DNA from 2 places in the Streptomyces sp. NPDC088252 genome. Region 1 is predicted to be linked to the other one. Evidence: riboswitches for the same ligand, from Rfam matches in the RefSeq annotation. Region 1 holds a riboswitch; the other holds the start of a gene.

Region 1 (7,263 bases):
CCTCGGCGAGCGCCCGTACGAGCCCGTAGTAGAGCGCGGCATTGGCGATCACATCGGTGACGGTGGGACCGGCGGGCAGGACCCGGTTCTCCACCCGTAGGTGGGGTACGCCGGCGGCCAGCCCGTACACGGGACGGTTCCAGCGGTAGACCGTACCGTTGTGGAGCACGAGCTCCTGCAGCCCCGGCACCCCTCCCTCGGCGAGTACCCGCAGCGGTTCCTCCTCTTCACAGATCGGCAGCAGCGGCGGGAAGTAGCGCAGGTTCTCCTCGAAGAGTTCGTACGCCGATCCGACCCATCGCTCGCCGAACCAGGTCCTGGGCCGCACCCCCTGGTTCTGCAGTTCGGGCGGCCTGGTGTCCGTGGCCTGCTGGAAGAGCGGCGGCCTCGATTCCCTCCACAGTTCCTTGCCGAACAGGAAGGGCGAGTTGGCGCCGAGGGCGATCTGAACCCCGGCCACGGCCTGGGCCGCGTTCCATACGGCCGCGAATCGCGCCGGTGTCACCTGCAGATGCAACTGGACCGAGGTGCAGGCGGCCTCGGGAGTGATCGACGAAGAGGTGGATACCATCCGCTCCACCCCTTGGATATCAAGGAAGAAATCCTCGCCGCGCGCAGCCACCATTTGATCGTTCAGCAGTGTGTAGCGGTCCGCCTCCGAGAGGTTCCCCGCAACGAGATCCGCGTGGCCCAGGGTGGGAAGAATTCCGATCATCACGATCCCGGCATCGACCTCGCTCGCCTTCCGATGGGCATATCCGAGGCCGGTCCTGAGCTCTTCAGCCAGTTGATCGAAAACGCGTCCCTCCAGACGGTGCGGGACTATGTTCACTTCCAAATTGAACATCCCGAGTTCGGTCTGGAAATCACGGCTCGCGATGCGCGGGAGCACCTCGCCATTCATCATCTTCGGCATGCCGTCGGCACCGGCCAGATTCAACTCGATCTCCATGCCCATGAGATTGCGCGGTCGGTCGAACCTCCGCTCCGCCAGGAGCCTCTCCAGCCCCTCCAGGCACTGATGAAGCTTCCTCCGATACCTCTGCCGATCGGACAGGTCAAAGGCGCCCGACACGACCTTCTCCCCCATCGAAGCGTCCCTCCCTCAAGTGGGCGGCCCGCGGCCCAGGCCGCTCGCGTCACGATCGATAATGCCCAGCCCGGTGATCCATAACGCCCCGCGAACGCCGCACACCCAGTAATCTGAACGCGGCCGCCGGTGGCACATTCCCTCGGCATGGAGCAGTTTGCAGTTTCGTTCGGCCGGCAGGCGGAGAAAATGCCGATGCGTTTCGGCCGACCGCGCCCGGGGAAAAATCCCTGGCGGCGGCTGCGCCGCTGACGTCAAATCAGCAGAATCTCCGCATAATAAAGTCTTGATACTGCCTTGTCGGCGACACCTGCGACGGCTAGTGGAATCACTGAGCGAACACGTGTCGTATAAACTTCGCGGACGAGGCAGAGAGTTGATGCACCGGCCCAGTCACCGGCCTCCTCTGGCCCCGCATGCCGACAGCGCCGTCTGCACCCGCCCACGCACCACCGTGTCTCCGAAGTGAGAGGCGACCCACTATGCCGCTGCATGTTCCCCCGGCCCCCGCGCCTGCTCTGCGCAGCGTTCTCGCGGCACTCGGTTCACCCACCGCAGTCCGCGAGGCCCGCACACCTGCTCTGCGATCGGCACAGGGACCGCTGAGCCCCGAACTCCCGCTCCCGGTCCATGTACTGGACCGGATCGGACCGGGCGGGCTGGCACCCGCCACCCGGCTCGCCGCGTGGCGTTTCCTGATCCGCACCTCGGAACAGGCAGTCGCCGCGGCGGACACCATGCTCACTCCGGACGGCTGGACCTTCTCGCACTTCTTCGAAGGCCCCTACATCGCCTCGACCGAACTCGCCCTGCGCCAGGCCGAGACGGTGACACCGCGCTACCAGCCACGACTGCTGTCCATTCCGGAGCTGTACATGCTGGCACTGTGGCTTCACGCCGACCCCGACGCCGACGCGTCCGGCGGGGCACTCGCCCCCGCCGATCTGCTGGTACCACTGGCGCCCGCGCCGCCCGGCATCGCGGCCCATCGCCCGCACCGGGTCGCCGACCTGCTCCGCGTGATGACGCTGCGCATCACCCCGGGCCCCGGCCCCCTTCTCGGGTCACCGGCCTGACGACGGACGCATCCCGCACATCACCGCACTGTGCCCCGCCACCGCTCCGGGTGGCGGGGCACAGTGCCGCGGGGCACACTCGGTGCCCATCCGGACTAGCCCGGTCCGACCACCCCGAACCACCCGAAGGGACAGTGCAGTTGCGGTGAACCGTCCGGCCGGGTGACGCGTCATCGGAGTAAGGAGAAGTGCTGCTGCGAAATCCCTGCGGATTGACGCCCGTAGGGCAACACTGGGACCGGACCGATCGATACGGGGGGCGGCCATGAACACCTCGTCAAGCCGCAGGACACTCACTACAACGCAGCGAAAGAACCCTTCCATGTGCCAGCACCAGCCACCATGCCCGACCGCCGACTCAGCCGACCGGGAGGCCGCCCGCCTTACGGCACACCATCCGGAACAGGGCTGGAGCCTGCTGTGCAACGGCGTCCTGCTCTTCGAGGACACCGGTGAGCTGCTCCCGGACGGGCAGATCATCGCCCCGCACCGGCCCCTGGGAACGGGCCGGGCCGTGAAGGCCGCCTGACCCCGGCCGGTACGAACGGGGGCCGGCCCGGAGAATGCTCCGCACCGGCCCCGACGCATGTCCGCGTCACATCGTGTCGCTCATGCCTCAGTTGTCGTACTCGTCCAGCGGCGGGCAGGAGCAGACGAGGTTGCGGTCACCGAAAGCACCGTCGATCCGGCGCACCGGCGGCCAGTACTTGTCGGCGGCCGAGACTCCGGCCGGGAAGACCGCCACCTCACGGCTGTAGTCGTGCTTCCACTCCCCACCCAGCATCGCCGCGGTGTGCGGAGCGTTGCTCAGCGGGTTGTCGTCCGCACCCCATTCGCCCGACGCCACCTTCTCGACCTCGCCGCGTATGGCGATCATCGTGTCGCAGAAGCGGTCGAGCTCCGCGAGGTTCTCGCTCTCCGTCGGCTCGATCATCAGCGTTCCGGCGACCGGGAACGACATGGTCGGGGAGTGGAAACCGTAGTCGATCAGACGCTTGGCGATGTCGTCGACGCTGACGCCGGTGGACTTGGAGATCGGCCGCAGGTCCACGATGCATTCGTGTGCGACCAGCCCGGCCGGGCCGTTGTACAGGATCGGGTAGTGCGGTTCGAGACGCTTGGCGATGTAGTTGGCGGCGAGTACGGCGACCTGCGTCGCGCGCTTCAGCCCCTCCCCGCCCATCAGGCGCACGTACGCCCAGGAGATGGGAAGAATGCCGGCCGAGCCCCACGGAGCCGCCGAGATCGGCCCGACGCCGGTCTCGGGACCCGCCGCGGGCTGCAGCGGGTGGTTCGGAAGGTACGGCGCGAGGTGCGCACGCACGCCGACCGGGCCGACGCCGGGGCCACCGCCGCCGTGCGGGATGCAGAAGGTCTTGTGCAGGTTCAGGTGCGAGACGTCGCCGCCGAAGCGGCCCGGCTTCGCGAGGCCGACCAGGGCGTTGAGGTTGGCGCCGTCGACGTAGACCTGTCCGCCGGCGTCGTGCACCTCGGCGCAGATGTCCGCGACGTGCTCCTCGAACACACCGTGCGTCGACGGGTACGTGATCATGAGCACCGCGAGCTCGTCGCGGTGCTTCTCGATCTTGGCGCGGAGGTCCTCGATGTCGACCTCGCCGTCGTCGGCGGTCTTCACCACCACGACCTTCATGCCGGCCATCACGGCGCTGGCCGCGTTGGTGCCGTGCGCGGAGGACGGGATGAGGCAGACGGTCCGCTGGTCGTCGCCGTTGGCCCGGTGGTACGCGCGCACCGCCAGGAGGCCTGCGAACTCGCCCTGCGATCCGGCGTTCGGCTGGATCGAGACCGCGTCGTACCCGGTGACCTCGGCGAGGCGCTCCTCCAGCTCACGGATGAGGGTGAGGAAGCCCTGTGCCTGCTCGGCCGGCGCGAAGGGATGCAGCGCGCCGAACTCGGGCCAGGTGATCGACTCCATCTCGGTGGTCGCGTTCAGCTTCATGGTGCAGGAGCCGAGCGGGATCATGCCCCGGTCCAGGGCGTAGTCCCGGTCGGCGAGCTTGCGCAGGTAGCGCAGCATCGCCGTCTCGGAACGGTGCTGGTGGAAGACCGGGTGGGTGAGGATCTCGTCGGTGCGCAGCAGGGCCGCGGGCAGCGCGTCCGCGGCGGCCGCGTCCAGCGCCTCGATGTCCCCGTCGGCGCCGAAGGCGGCCCAGACTGCGGCGATCTGCGTACGGGTGGTCGTCTCGTCGCACGCGAGGGAGACCAGGTCGGCGTCGACGAGCCGGAGGTTGACGCCTCGTTCGCGAGCCGCGGCCACGATGTCCGCGGCCTTCCCCGGAACACGAACGGTGAGGGTGTCGAAGTAGGCGCCCGTCACCACCTCGACACCCGAGGCGCGCAGCCCCTCGGCCAGGATCGTTGCGTAGCGGTGGGTGCGCTGAGCGATCGTCCGCAGCCCGTCCGGGCCGTGGTAGACGGCGTACATCCCGGCCATGACGGCGAGCAGCACCTGAGCCGTACAGATGTTGCTGGTGGCCTTCTCACGGCGGATGTGCTGCTCGCGGGTCTGCAGGGCCAGCCGGTAGGCCTTGGTGCCGTCAGCGTCGACGGAGACACCGACGAGGCGGCCGGGCAGGCTGCGTGCGAACTGCTCGCGTACGGCCATGAACCCGGCGTGCGGTCCGCCGAAGCCCATCGGCACACCGAAACGCTGCGTGGTGCCGACCGCGATGTCCGCGCCCAGGTCCCCCGGTGAGGTGAGCAGGGTCAGGGCCAGCAGGTCGGCGGCGACCGTGACGATCGCACCGAGGTCGTGGGCCTGCTCGATGACGGGCTGGATGTCGCGCACCGCGCCGGAGGCACCGGGGTACTGCACCAGGACACCGAAGACACCGCGCTCGGCGATCTCCGCCGGAATGCCCTCGGCGAGGTCGGCGACGAGGACCTCGACGCCGGTCGGCTCGGCGCGGGTCTCGATGACGGCGATCGTCTGCGGCAGGGCGTCGGCGTCGACCAGGAAGACGCCGTTCTTGACCTTGCCGACCCGCCGCGAGAGCGCCATGGCCTCGGCGGCCGCGGTGCCCTCGTCGAGCAGGGAGGCGCCGGAGGTGGGCAGCCCGGTCAGCTCGGCGACCATCGTCTGGAAGTTGAGGAGCGCCTCCAGGCGGCCCTGCGAGATCTCCGGCTGGTACGGCGTGTAGGCCGTGTACCAGGCGGGGTTCTCCATGACGTTGCGGAGGATCACCGGCGGGGTGAAGGTGCCGTAGTAGCCGAGCCCGATCATCGGGGCCAGCACCTGGTTGCGGTCGGCGAGGGCGCGCAGCTCCGCGAGGACCTCGGCCTCGGTGCGAGCGGTCGGCAGCCGGAGTGCCTCCGCGCTCTTGATGACATCGGGCACGGCTGCCGCGGTGAGCTCGTCCAGCGAGCCGTAGCCGACCTGGGCGAGCATCTTCGACTGTGCCTCGGCATCGGGACCGATGTGGCGCTGCTCGAACGGAATGCCCTGCTCCAGCTGGCAGAGCGGAGTGCGGCGGGGGGTCATGGTGGAGGCCTCCTGGTCTGTCACGACCTGCGAGGGGCACCACGGCGCGGGTGCCCGAACGGCCTCCCCCTCTGTCATCTCAACCTGAGAGCTTCACCGGCGCACCCTGCGGCGCACCGGCTTTCACCGTCGGTGAGGGAAGGAGCCGCATCGGCACTCGGCCGCACGGAACCCGCCCTGCTTTCCAGAGTGACCTCGTCCGTGCGGTACGGGGGCCTGAGAGATTCCGGGGAGGATTTGCTCCTTCGGCGCCTTCGGATCAGCTCCGGAGGACTCTCCCGCACGGGGTCAGCGGCCAATGCCAGCCTACCAGCGGGGTCAGTGGCGCCATTCTCGAGTGGCCAACCCCCCGGATCTGCACTTTTGTAGTGCTTGTGGAGTAGCCGCGACCAATGGGAGGGACCGTGCAGACCGACATCGATCCGCGCAGCCTGATCGGCCGCAAGGCGTTCGACCGCAAGGGCACCAAGATCGGAACCGTGGACGAGGTGTACCTCGACGACGCGACCGGTGTCCCCGAGTGGGCGGCCGTACGCACCGGACTCTTCAGCCGGGACGCGTTCGTCCCGCTGGAACCCAGCGAATTCGTGGAGGACTCGCTCCGCGTCCCCTTCGACCGTGCGCTGATCAAGGACGCACCGGACTTCGGCGTCGGCCGCCATCTCTCGCCCGAACAGGAGCTCCAGCTCTACCGGCACTACGGCCTGGACTCCCCGTTCGAGGAGACCGGCCCGGACAGGGACTTCGGCAGACTGGCCGGCCAGGACGAGTAGTCCACCGGGTTCCGGACCAACGGCAACGGCTCGGCCGGCTGCAGGGCCGGATCGTCGATCCGGAACGTCCGCACCCGGCCGGGTGCCGACTCCGGTTCCTCGAACCGCACCGTCACCCGGCCGATGCCGCTGCCCTGCACCCAGCCATGGCCGTATGTGTCATGGCGTACGTCGTGTCCGGCGGTCCAGCGCCGTGCGGCCGGCTGCTCTGCGCTCCCTGGGGGCTCCTCCGGCGCACCGCTCCCCGGCTCCTGCCCACGGCCTCCTGCTGCCGTCTCCTTCTCGGCCGCTTCCCCGGTCGCGGCCCGCTCACCGGCGGCCTGTGCGAAGAGATCCTCCTGGGTGTAGTCGGCGAGCCCCGTGACGCCCACACCGAGGAGCCGCACGCCTCCGGTGGTGTCCACAGCCTCCAGAAGCCGTGCGGCGGCCTCCCGGACCACCGTGGGGTCGTCCGTGGGCCCACGCAGCGTCTCCGACCGTGTGAGCGTGGAGAAGTCGTACCGGCGCACCTTCAGCACCACCGTCCGACCGGACCGCCCCGCCCCCCGCAGCCGCTGGACACATCGGTCGGCCAACCGCTCCACCTCCGTCCTGACCCGCACCCGGTCGTGCAGGTCCGCGTCGAAGGTGTCCTCCACCGACACCGATTTGGCGTCCCGCTCCGCGACCACGGGCCGGTCGTCGTACCCGAGCGCCATGCGATGGAGCGAGCCTCCGTGCGCCCTCCCCAACAGGCGTACGAGCTCCGCCTCACCCGCCTCGACGAGGTCGTCCACCGTCGTCATCCCGGCGCGGCGCAGATGGTCCGCCGTCGCGGGTCCG
Region 2 (7,263 bases), on a different contig from region 1:
CTGTCACGTACGGGCACGACAGCGGGGAAGCCGTCGCCCACCTCGATGCACGCGCCGCATCATGTCTGCGCTGCACACGTTCAACCCTGCTTGCTTCCTTGATCAGTTCACCGTGTACGTCGTTCTCGGTGCAGGCCACCGTCCGACCGTCCGGCAGCCGCAGGAACATCGCATCGGTGCTCATCAGGCCGTGCGGACCGGCGCTGAACGGCAGTACGTGGAGGGTGATGCCGGGGCGGTCCGAGGCCTCGGCCAGATACTCCACCTGCTCCCGCCACGCCTGGTGTCGCACAGCCGCGACTTGGCGGCGTGGGACCACCGCAGCGAGCACCTGGACGACTTCGGCGAACTGGAGCCGGACGACCCCGAGGAGGAGGACGACCCGGCCGAAGCCGCCCGGGTCGCCTTCGGAACGAAGATCAGGGACGGGCTCCGCGGCCAGGACCCGGCCGCCTTCAGGGACGACGTCGCCACCTGGTGGCAGCGGGTCTACGAGGAGGTCGAGCTCGACGCCGTCCGACGCCGGGCACGAGGGTCACCGATGGCCGGAAGGAACCGGGCGCGAGGGTCACCGGTCCCGGTTCCGTTTTTCGGCGGCCGACCGGGCACCGATGCTGTCGCTCAGCACTCGATGATGTTCACCGCGAGCCCGCCCCGGGCCGTCTCCTTGTACTTCACGCTCATGTCCGCGCCCGTCTCCTTCATGGTCTTGATGACCTTGTCCAGGGAGACCTTGTGGCTGCCGTCGCCGCGCAGCGCCATCTTCGCCGCCGTGACGGCCTTGACCGCGGCCATGCCGTTGCGCTCGATGCACGGGATCTGGACGAGACCGCCGACCGGGTCGCAGGTCAGCCCGAGGTTGTGTTCCATGCCGATCTCGGCGGCGTTCTCGACCTGCTCGGGGGTACCGCCCAGAACCTCGGCGAGGGCGCCCGCGGCCATGGAGCAGGCGGAGCCGACCTCGCCCTGGCAGCCGACCTCGGCACCGGAGATGGAGGCGTTCTCCTTGAAGAGCATGCCGATGGCTCCGGCGGCCAGGAGGAAGCGGACGACGCCGTCCTCCTTCTCCGCCTCGGTGGCACCGCCCGCCGCGAAGTTCATGTAGTAGTGCAGCACGGCCGGGATGATGCCCGCGGCGCCGTTGGTGGGTGCGGTGACGACGCGTCCGCCCGCCGCGTTCTCCTCGTTGACCGCCATCGCGTAGAGGGTGATCCACTCCATCGCATGGGTCTGCGGATCGCCCTCGGCACGCAGCTGTCGCGCTGTGGTCGCGGCACGGCGGCGGACCTTGAGACCGCCGGGCAGGATGCCCTCGCGGGACATGCCGCGCGCGACGCAGGCCTGCATGACGTGCCAGATGTCCAGCAGCCCCGAGCGGATCTCGTTCTCGGTGCGCCAGGCCTTCTCGTTCTCCAGCATCAGCGAGGAGATGGACAGGCCGGTGTCCTTCGAGAGCCGCAGCAGTTCGTCGCCGGTGCGGAAGGGGTACTTCAGCACGGTGTCGTCGAGAACGATCCGGTCCTCGCCCACCGCGTCCTCGTCGACCACGAAGCCGCCGCCGACCGAGTAGTAGGTCTTCACCAGCAGCGTCGAGCCGTCCCGGTCGAAGGCGAAGATCGTCATGCCGTTGGCGTGGTACGGCAGGGCCTTGCGGCGGTGCAGGACGAGCTGCTCGTCGGCGTCGAAGTCGATCTCGTGCATGCCGAGCAGATTGATCCGGCCGGTGGTGCGGATCCTCTCGACCCGGTCGTCGGCGGATTCCACGTCGACGGTGCGGGGCGACTCGCCCTCCAGGCCGAGCAGGACGGCCTTGGGGGTGCCGTGGCCGTGACCGGTCGCGCCGAGGGAGCCGTACAGCTCGGCCCGTATCGAGACGGTGTGGGCGATCAGGCCCTCGTTCTTCAGCCGGCGCGCGAACATGCGGGCGGCGCGCATCGGGCCGACCGTATGGGAGCTGGACGGGCCGATGCCGATCGAGAACAGGTCGAAGACCGAGATGGCCACGGGTGACTCCTAAGGGGTTGGTAGACGCCGTTGTCTGCCGGGTGGTGCGGTACGGACCGGTCGGCCCGAAGAGCAGCGGGGACAAGGGATGGGGCACCGCGCTCACTGACCAGTGTGCGTGGTGCCCCGCCCGAAAGGTGACGAACTGTGTCCCGTATTACTCGGGACGAGCCGCGTCCCGGACTACTTCAGACCGGGGTACAGCGGGAACTTCTCGGCCAGCGCGACGACACGGGCCTTCAGGCTGTCCGCGTCGTAGGACGGCTTGAGCGCGGAGGCGATGATCTCGGCGACCTCGGTGAAGTCCTCGGCCTGGAAACCGCGGGTGGCCAGGGCGGGCGTACCGATCCGCAGACCCGAGGTGACCATCGGCGGCCGCGGGTCGTTCGGGATGGCGTTCCGGTTGACCGTGATGCCCAGCTCGTGCAGCCGGTCCTCGGCCTGCTGGCCGTCCAGCTCGGAGTTGCGCAGGTCGACGAGGACCAGGTGGACGTCCGTACCGCCGGACAGCACGGAGACACCGACCTCGGTGACGTCCGGCTGGACCAGCCGCTCGGCGAGGATGCGGGCGCCGTCCAGGGTGCGCTGCTGGCGCTCCTTGAACTCCTCGGTCGCCGCGACCTTGAACGAGACCGCCTTGGCCGCGATCACGTGCTCCAGCGGACCGCCCTGCTGGCCCGGGAAGACCGCCGAGTTGATCTTCTTGGCGAGCTCCTGCGTCGACAGGATGACGCCACCGCGCGGACCGCCGAGGGTCTTGTGCGTGGTGGTCGTGACGACGTGGGCGTGCGGCACCGGGTTGGGGTGCAGACCCGCGGCCACCAGGCCGGCGAAGTGCGCCATGTCGACCATGAGGTACGCGCCGACCTCGTCCGCGATGCGGCGGAAGGCGGCGAAGTCCAGCTGACGCGGGTACGCGGACCAACCGGCGACGATCAGCTTCGGCTTGGACTCCTTGGCCAGACGCTCGACCTCGGCCATGTCCACGACGCCGCTCTCGTCGACGTGGTACGGGACCACGTTGTAGAGCTTGCCGGAGAAGTTGATCTTCATGCCGTGCGTCAGGTGACCACCGTGGGCCAGGTTCAGGCCCATGATCGTGTCGCCCGGCTTCAGCAGCGCGAACATCGCGGCGGCGTTGGCCTGCGCACCGGAGTGCGGCTGGACGTTCGCGGCCTCGGCGCCGAACAGCGCCTTGATGCGGTCGATGGCGATCTGCTCGACGACGTCGACGTGCTCACAGCCGCCGTAGTAGCGGCGGCCGGGGTAGCCCTCGGCGTACTTGTTGGTGAGGACGGAGCCCTGGGCCTCCATGACCGCGACCGGAGCGAAATTCTCCGAGGCGATCATTTCGAGGGTGGACTGCTGACGGTGGAGCTCGGCGTCGACGGCGGCGGCGACGTCCGGGTCCAGCTCGTGGAGGGAGGAGTTGAGAAGCGACATCAGGTGGTCCCTTGGGGTCTTTAGTTGCCGGAGAACTCGGTGTACTCGTCGGCGGAGAGCAGGTCCTTCGGCTCCTCCGCCACACGTACCTTGAACAGCCAGCCGCCTTCGAAGGGAGCGGAGTTCACCAGCGACGGGTCGTCCACGACGTCCTGGTTCGCGGCGGTGACCTCACCGGTCACCGGCGAGTACAGGTCGCTCACCGACTTGGTCGACTCCAGCTCGCCGCAGGTCTCGCCCGCGGTCACCGTGTCACCGACCTCGGGGAGCTGGGCGTAGACGACATCGCCGAGCGCGTTGGCGGCGAACTCGGTGATGCCGATCGTCGCCACACCGTCCTCGACGGCCGACAGCCACTCGTGCTCCTTGCTGTAACGCAGCTGCTGGGGGTTGCTCATGACCTGAATTCTCCTGTACGCGTGGGAGTGCTGATGAACGGTGGTCTTACGGTGTGAGACGGGAATGCGTCACTTCCGAGGTGCGCGGACGTCACTTCTGACGCTTGTAGAAGGGCAGCGCCACGACTTCGTACGGCTCGTGGCTGCCCCGGATGTCCACCCCGACGCCCGTGGTGCCGGGCGTGGCGTGCGCGGCGTCCACGTACGCGATGGCGATCGGCTTGCCCAGGGTGGGCGACGGAGCGCCCGAGGTGACCTCGCCGATGATCTCGCCCCCGGCGACCACGGAAAAACCGGCGCGCGGCACCCGGCGGCCCTCGGCGATCAGCCCGACCAGCTTGCGGGGCGGGGCGGTCTCGGCGCGCTCGGCGGCGGCCGTCAGGGCCTCGCGGCCGACGAAGTCGCCCTCCTTCTCGAACTTCACGACCCGGCCGAGGCCGGCGTCGAAGGGGGTCAGCTCGGTGGTCAGCTCGTGCCCGTAGAGCGGCATGCCCGCCTCCAGGCGCAGCGTGTCGCGGCAGGAGAGCCCGCACGGGATCAGGCCGTGGGAGGCGCCGGCCTCGGTGAGGGCCTTCCACAGCTGCTCGGCGTGCTCGGGGGCGACGAACAGCTCGAAGCCGTCCTCGCCGGTGTAGCCGGTGCGGGCGATCAGCGCGGGCACACCGGCGACCGTGCCGGGCAGACCGGCGTAGTACTTCAGCCCGTCCAGGTCTGCGTCGGTGACCGAGGCCAGGATGGCGGGGGACTCCGGGCCCTGGACGGCGAGCAGTGCGTACGCGTCGCGGTCGTCGCGCACCGCGGCGTCGAAGCCGTCGGCCCGCGCGGTCAGCGCGTCCAGCACGATCTGGGCGTTCCCGGCGTTGGCGACGACCATGTACTCGTCGTCACCGAGGCGGTAGACGATCAGGTCGTCCAGGATGCCGCCGTCCTCGGCGCAGATCATGGTGTAGCGGGCGCGGCCCACGGCGACGGTGCCGATGTTGCCGACCAGCGCGAAGTTCAGGAAGGCCGCGGCCTCGGAGCCGGTGACGGTGATCTCGCCCATGTGGGACAGGTCGAAGAGACCGGCCCTGGTGCGCACCGCGTTGTGCTCGTCGCGCTCACTGGCGTACCGCAGGGGCATGTCCCAGCCCGCGAAGTCGGTCATGGTCGCGCCCAGCGAACGGTGCAGGGCATCGAGGGCGGTGAGACGGGGGGCGGTGCTCATGGATGTGACTCCCGGGGCATGACGACGAGGACAATCCCTCCCCATCTGTCATCGGAACCTGAGAGGTTCGCCGAGAGCCCCCTGAGGGGTTCGGCTTGCACCTTGGGTGGAGCCGCGGAGCGGCCCGCTTTTCAGATCTGCCTCATCCACGCGGTACGGGGCCTGAGAGATTCAAGGGAGGAACTTGCTCCTTCGGCGCCCGGCACATGCAGTGACCGGAACTCTCCCGCGCGGATTCAAGCGGCCTTTATGTAGTTGGCCGGGTCATCATCGCACGCATTCCGTTGGAGTGGGGCCCCGGTCCCCCTTCGGAATCGACGGCGTGGACGGTTGTGTCGCATTACCTTTTCTTTACACTTCAGAGGCATACGCGGGTGACCCGACAGGGGGAGGGCGATGACGTTGCAGCGGTACGCGACAACCGCGGGAGTCGCGCACGACGCGATGCCCGCACAGCCGGGGATCCCGGCCGGCGAGACGCTCGACCCACGCACGCCCGTCGTACGCGACCTGCGGGCGCGGGCCGGGCGTGGCCCGCGCAGCCTGCACTTCGCGGCGGGCGACGTGGTGGTGGTCTCCGGACTGCCCGGCAGCGGCAAATCGACGCTCATCCGGCGGACGGTGACGACGGCCCGCGCCATCGACTCCCAGGACACCCGGGACCGCTGGGCCCGGGTGATGCCCCGCTTACTCCCGTACGCCCTCTACCGCCCGCTGGTCCGCGCCGCCCACTACCGGGGACTGTGGCGGGCGCTGCGCTCCGGCGAGTCCGTCGTCGTCCACGACTGCGGAACCCAGGCGTGGGTGCGCGGCTGGCTGGCCCGTGACGCCCGGCGCCGGGGCCGCGTCCTCCATCTCGTCCTGCTCGACGTCACGCCGCAGACGGCGAAGGAGGGCCAGCGGGAGCGCGGACGGGGTGTCTCCGGATACGCGTTCGCCCGGCATCGCAGGGCGGTGGGGAAGCTGCTGCGGGGCGCCGAGAGCGGCCTGCTGCCGCCCGGCTGCGCCTCGGCGGTGCTGCTGGACCGCGAGGCGGCGGGGGCGCTGGCCCGGATCACGTTCGCCACGGCACCGAAGAGGCGGGCGGCCGGACGTTAATCTTCTGCGGGAAGGCTCGGGCAAGAAGGGGAAGCAGTGGACATTCCGGCGCAGGTCCAGTCCCATCCGCAGAGCGGATGGCCGGCCAATGAGCTCGAAGAGGTGCTGATGGCCTCGGTCGGCAGCCCGGAGGCGGGCGGACGGCTCGTCGAGGTGCTCGGGCGCAGCCAGGTCTGGGTGCCCCTGCCCAATGGCGGCGGACCCGACTCCCCGGACCTGGACCTGCCGACGCTGGAGATCGACGGCGCCGCGTTCGTTCCCGTGTTCAGCTCCGAACAGCAGTTCCTCGCCTGCGTCGGCACCCATATGTCCTTCACCGTCGCGCCCGCCCGCGACTTCGCCCGCGGCCTGCCCCCGCAGCTCGGTATCGCGGTGAATCCGGGCGGCGCCGTCGGGATGCCGCTGCCGCCGCCCGCCGTGGCCGAGCTCTGCCGCGCCGGACGCACCCCGCTGGACGGGCCGGCCAGCGGCGGCCGGGTCCGGCTGTACGAACCGTCCTGGCAGGAGGAGCCCGTCGACTTCCTCGCCGCGGCGGCCGGCGAATTCGAGGAGAGCGGCGTCGTGCTCACCGCCCGCCGGACGCTGGCCAGCATCGAGGGCGGCGAGCCCGTCCTCTTCATAGGGGTCGAGTTCTCCACCTGGGAGGGCGCCGGACGCAACGCCCCGATGGACGCCCTCGGCCGTGCGCTGGGCCGGGTCGAGGTGCCCTGGCCGGTCAACCTGGTCCTGCTCGACGTGGCACAGGACCCGGTCGGCGACTGGATACGGGAGAAGGTCCGGCCGTTCTATCGGCGCGAGACCCGGTAGCACGCCGACGGCTCCGGAGCCGCCTGCCACGTCGGTCCATGGCGTCAAGTCGGTGTCAGGACCGACGCATAAGCTGGTTTGATGGCTGGTGCCCAGACACCATGCCGCACCCGTGTGCCCCGGGGCGGCGGGCCGACACAGTGGATCGAAGAGGGGCGGGACCAGGTGAGTGCGTCAGGCACCGCAGCGGCCGGGCAGGTCGAGCACATGCTGCGCCAAGTGACGCCGGGACGCTACGACGCGTACGAGGCGCTGCTGCAGGCCCTGGTGAACGGCCGGATCTGGATGCTCCTCTGGCACGGCCAG

The links. Region 1 has a riboswitch for glycine ahead of gcvP (aminomethyl-transferring glycine dehydrogenase). Riboswitches for the same ligand answer to the same signal wherever they lie in the genome.
Positions count from the first base shown of each region.
Region 2: linked by a shared signal. The riboswitch ahead of gcvT (glycine cleavage system aminomethyltransferase GcvT) and the one ahead of gcvP (aminomethyl-transferring glycine dehydrogenase) in region 1 are both predicted to bind glycine.

Region 1 covers NZ_JBIURS010000041.1:25,196-32,458, forward strand. The annotation lists gene ACIOHC_RS41030 (glutamate-cysteine ligase family protein) at 1-1,090, opposite strand, end outside; gene ACIOHC_RS41035 (hypothetical protein) at 1,573-2,166, shown strand; gene ACIOHC_RS41040 (DUF5999 family protein) at 2,489-2,695, shown strand; gene gcvP (aminomethyl-transferring glycine dehydrogenase) at 2,783-5,668, opposite strand; glycine riboswitch at 5,863-5,959, opposite strand; gene ACIOHC_RS41050 (PRC-barrel domain-containing protein) at 6,061-6,441, shown strand; gene ACIOHC_RS41055 (DNA polymerase IV) at 6,366-7,263, opposite strand, start outside.
Region 2 covers NZ_JBIURS010000010.1:255,908-263,170, forward strand. The annotation lists gene ACIOHC_RS22455 (DUF397 domain-containing protein) at 1-41, opposite strand, end outside; partial or broken gene ACIOHC_RS22460 (Scr1 family TA system antitoxin-like transcriptional regulator) at 50-280, opposite strand; gene ACIOHC_RS22465 (L-serine ammonia-lyase) at 622-2,004, opposite strand; gene glyA (serine hydroxymethyltransferase) at 2,188-3,447, opposite strand; gene gcvH (glycine cleavage system protein GcvH) at 3,468-3,845, opposite strand; gene gcvT (glycine cleavage system aminomethyltransferase GcvT) at 3,937-5,052, opposite strand; glycine riboswitch at 5,194-5,291, opposite strand; gene ACIOHC_RS22485 (AAA family ATPase) at 5,449-6,150, shown strand; gene ACIOHC_RS22490 (enhanced serine sensitivity protein SseB) at 6,187-6,957, shown strand; gene ACIOHC_RS22495 (enhanced serine sensitivity protein SseB C-terminal domain-containing protein) at 7,123-7,263, shown strand, end outside.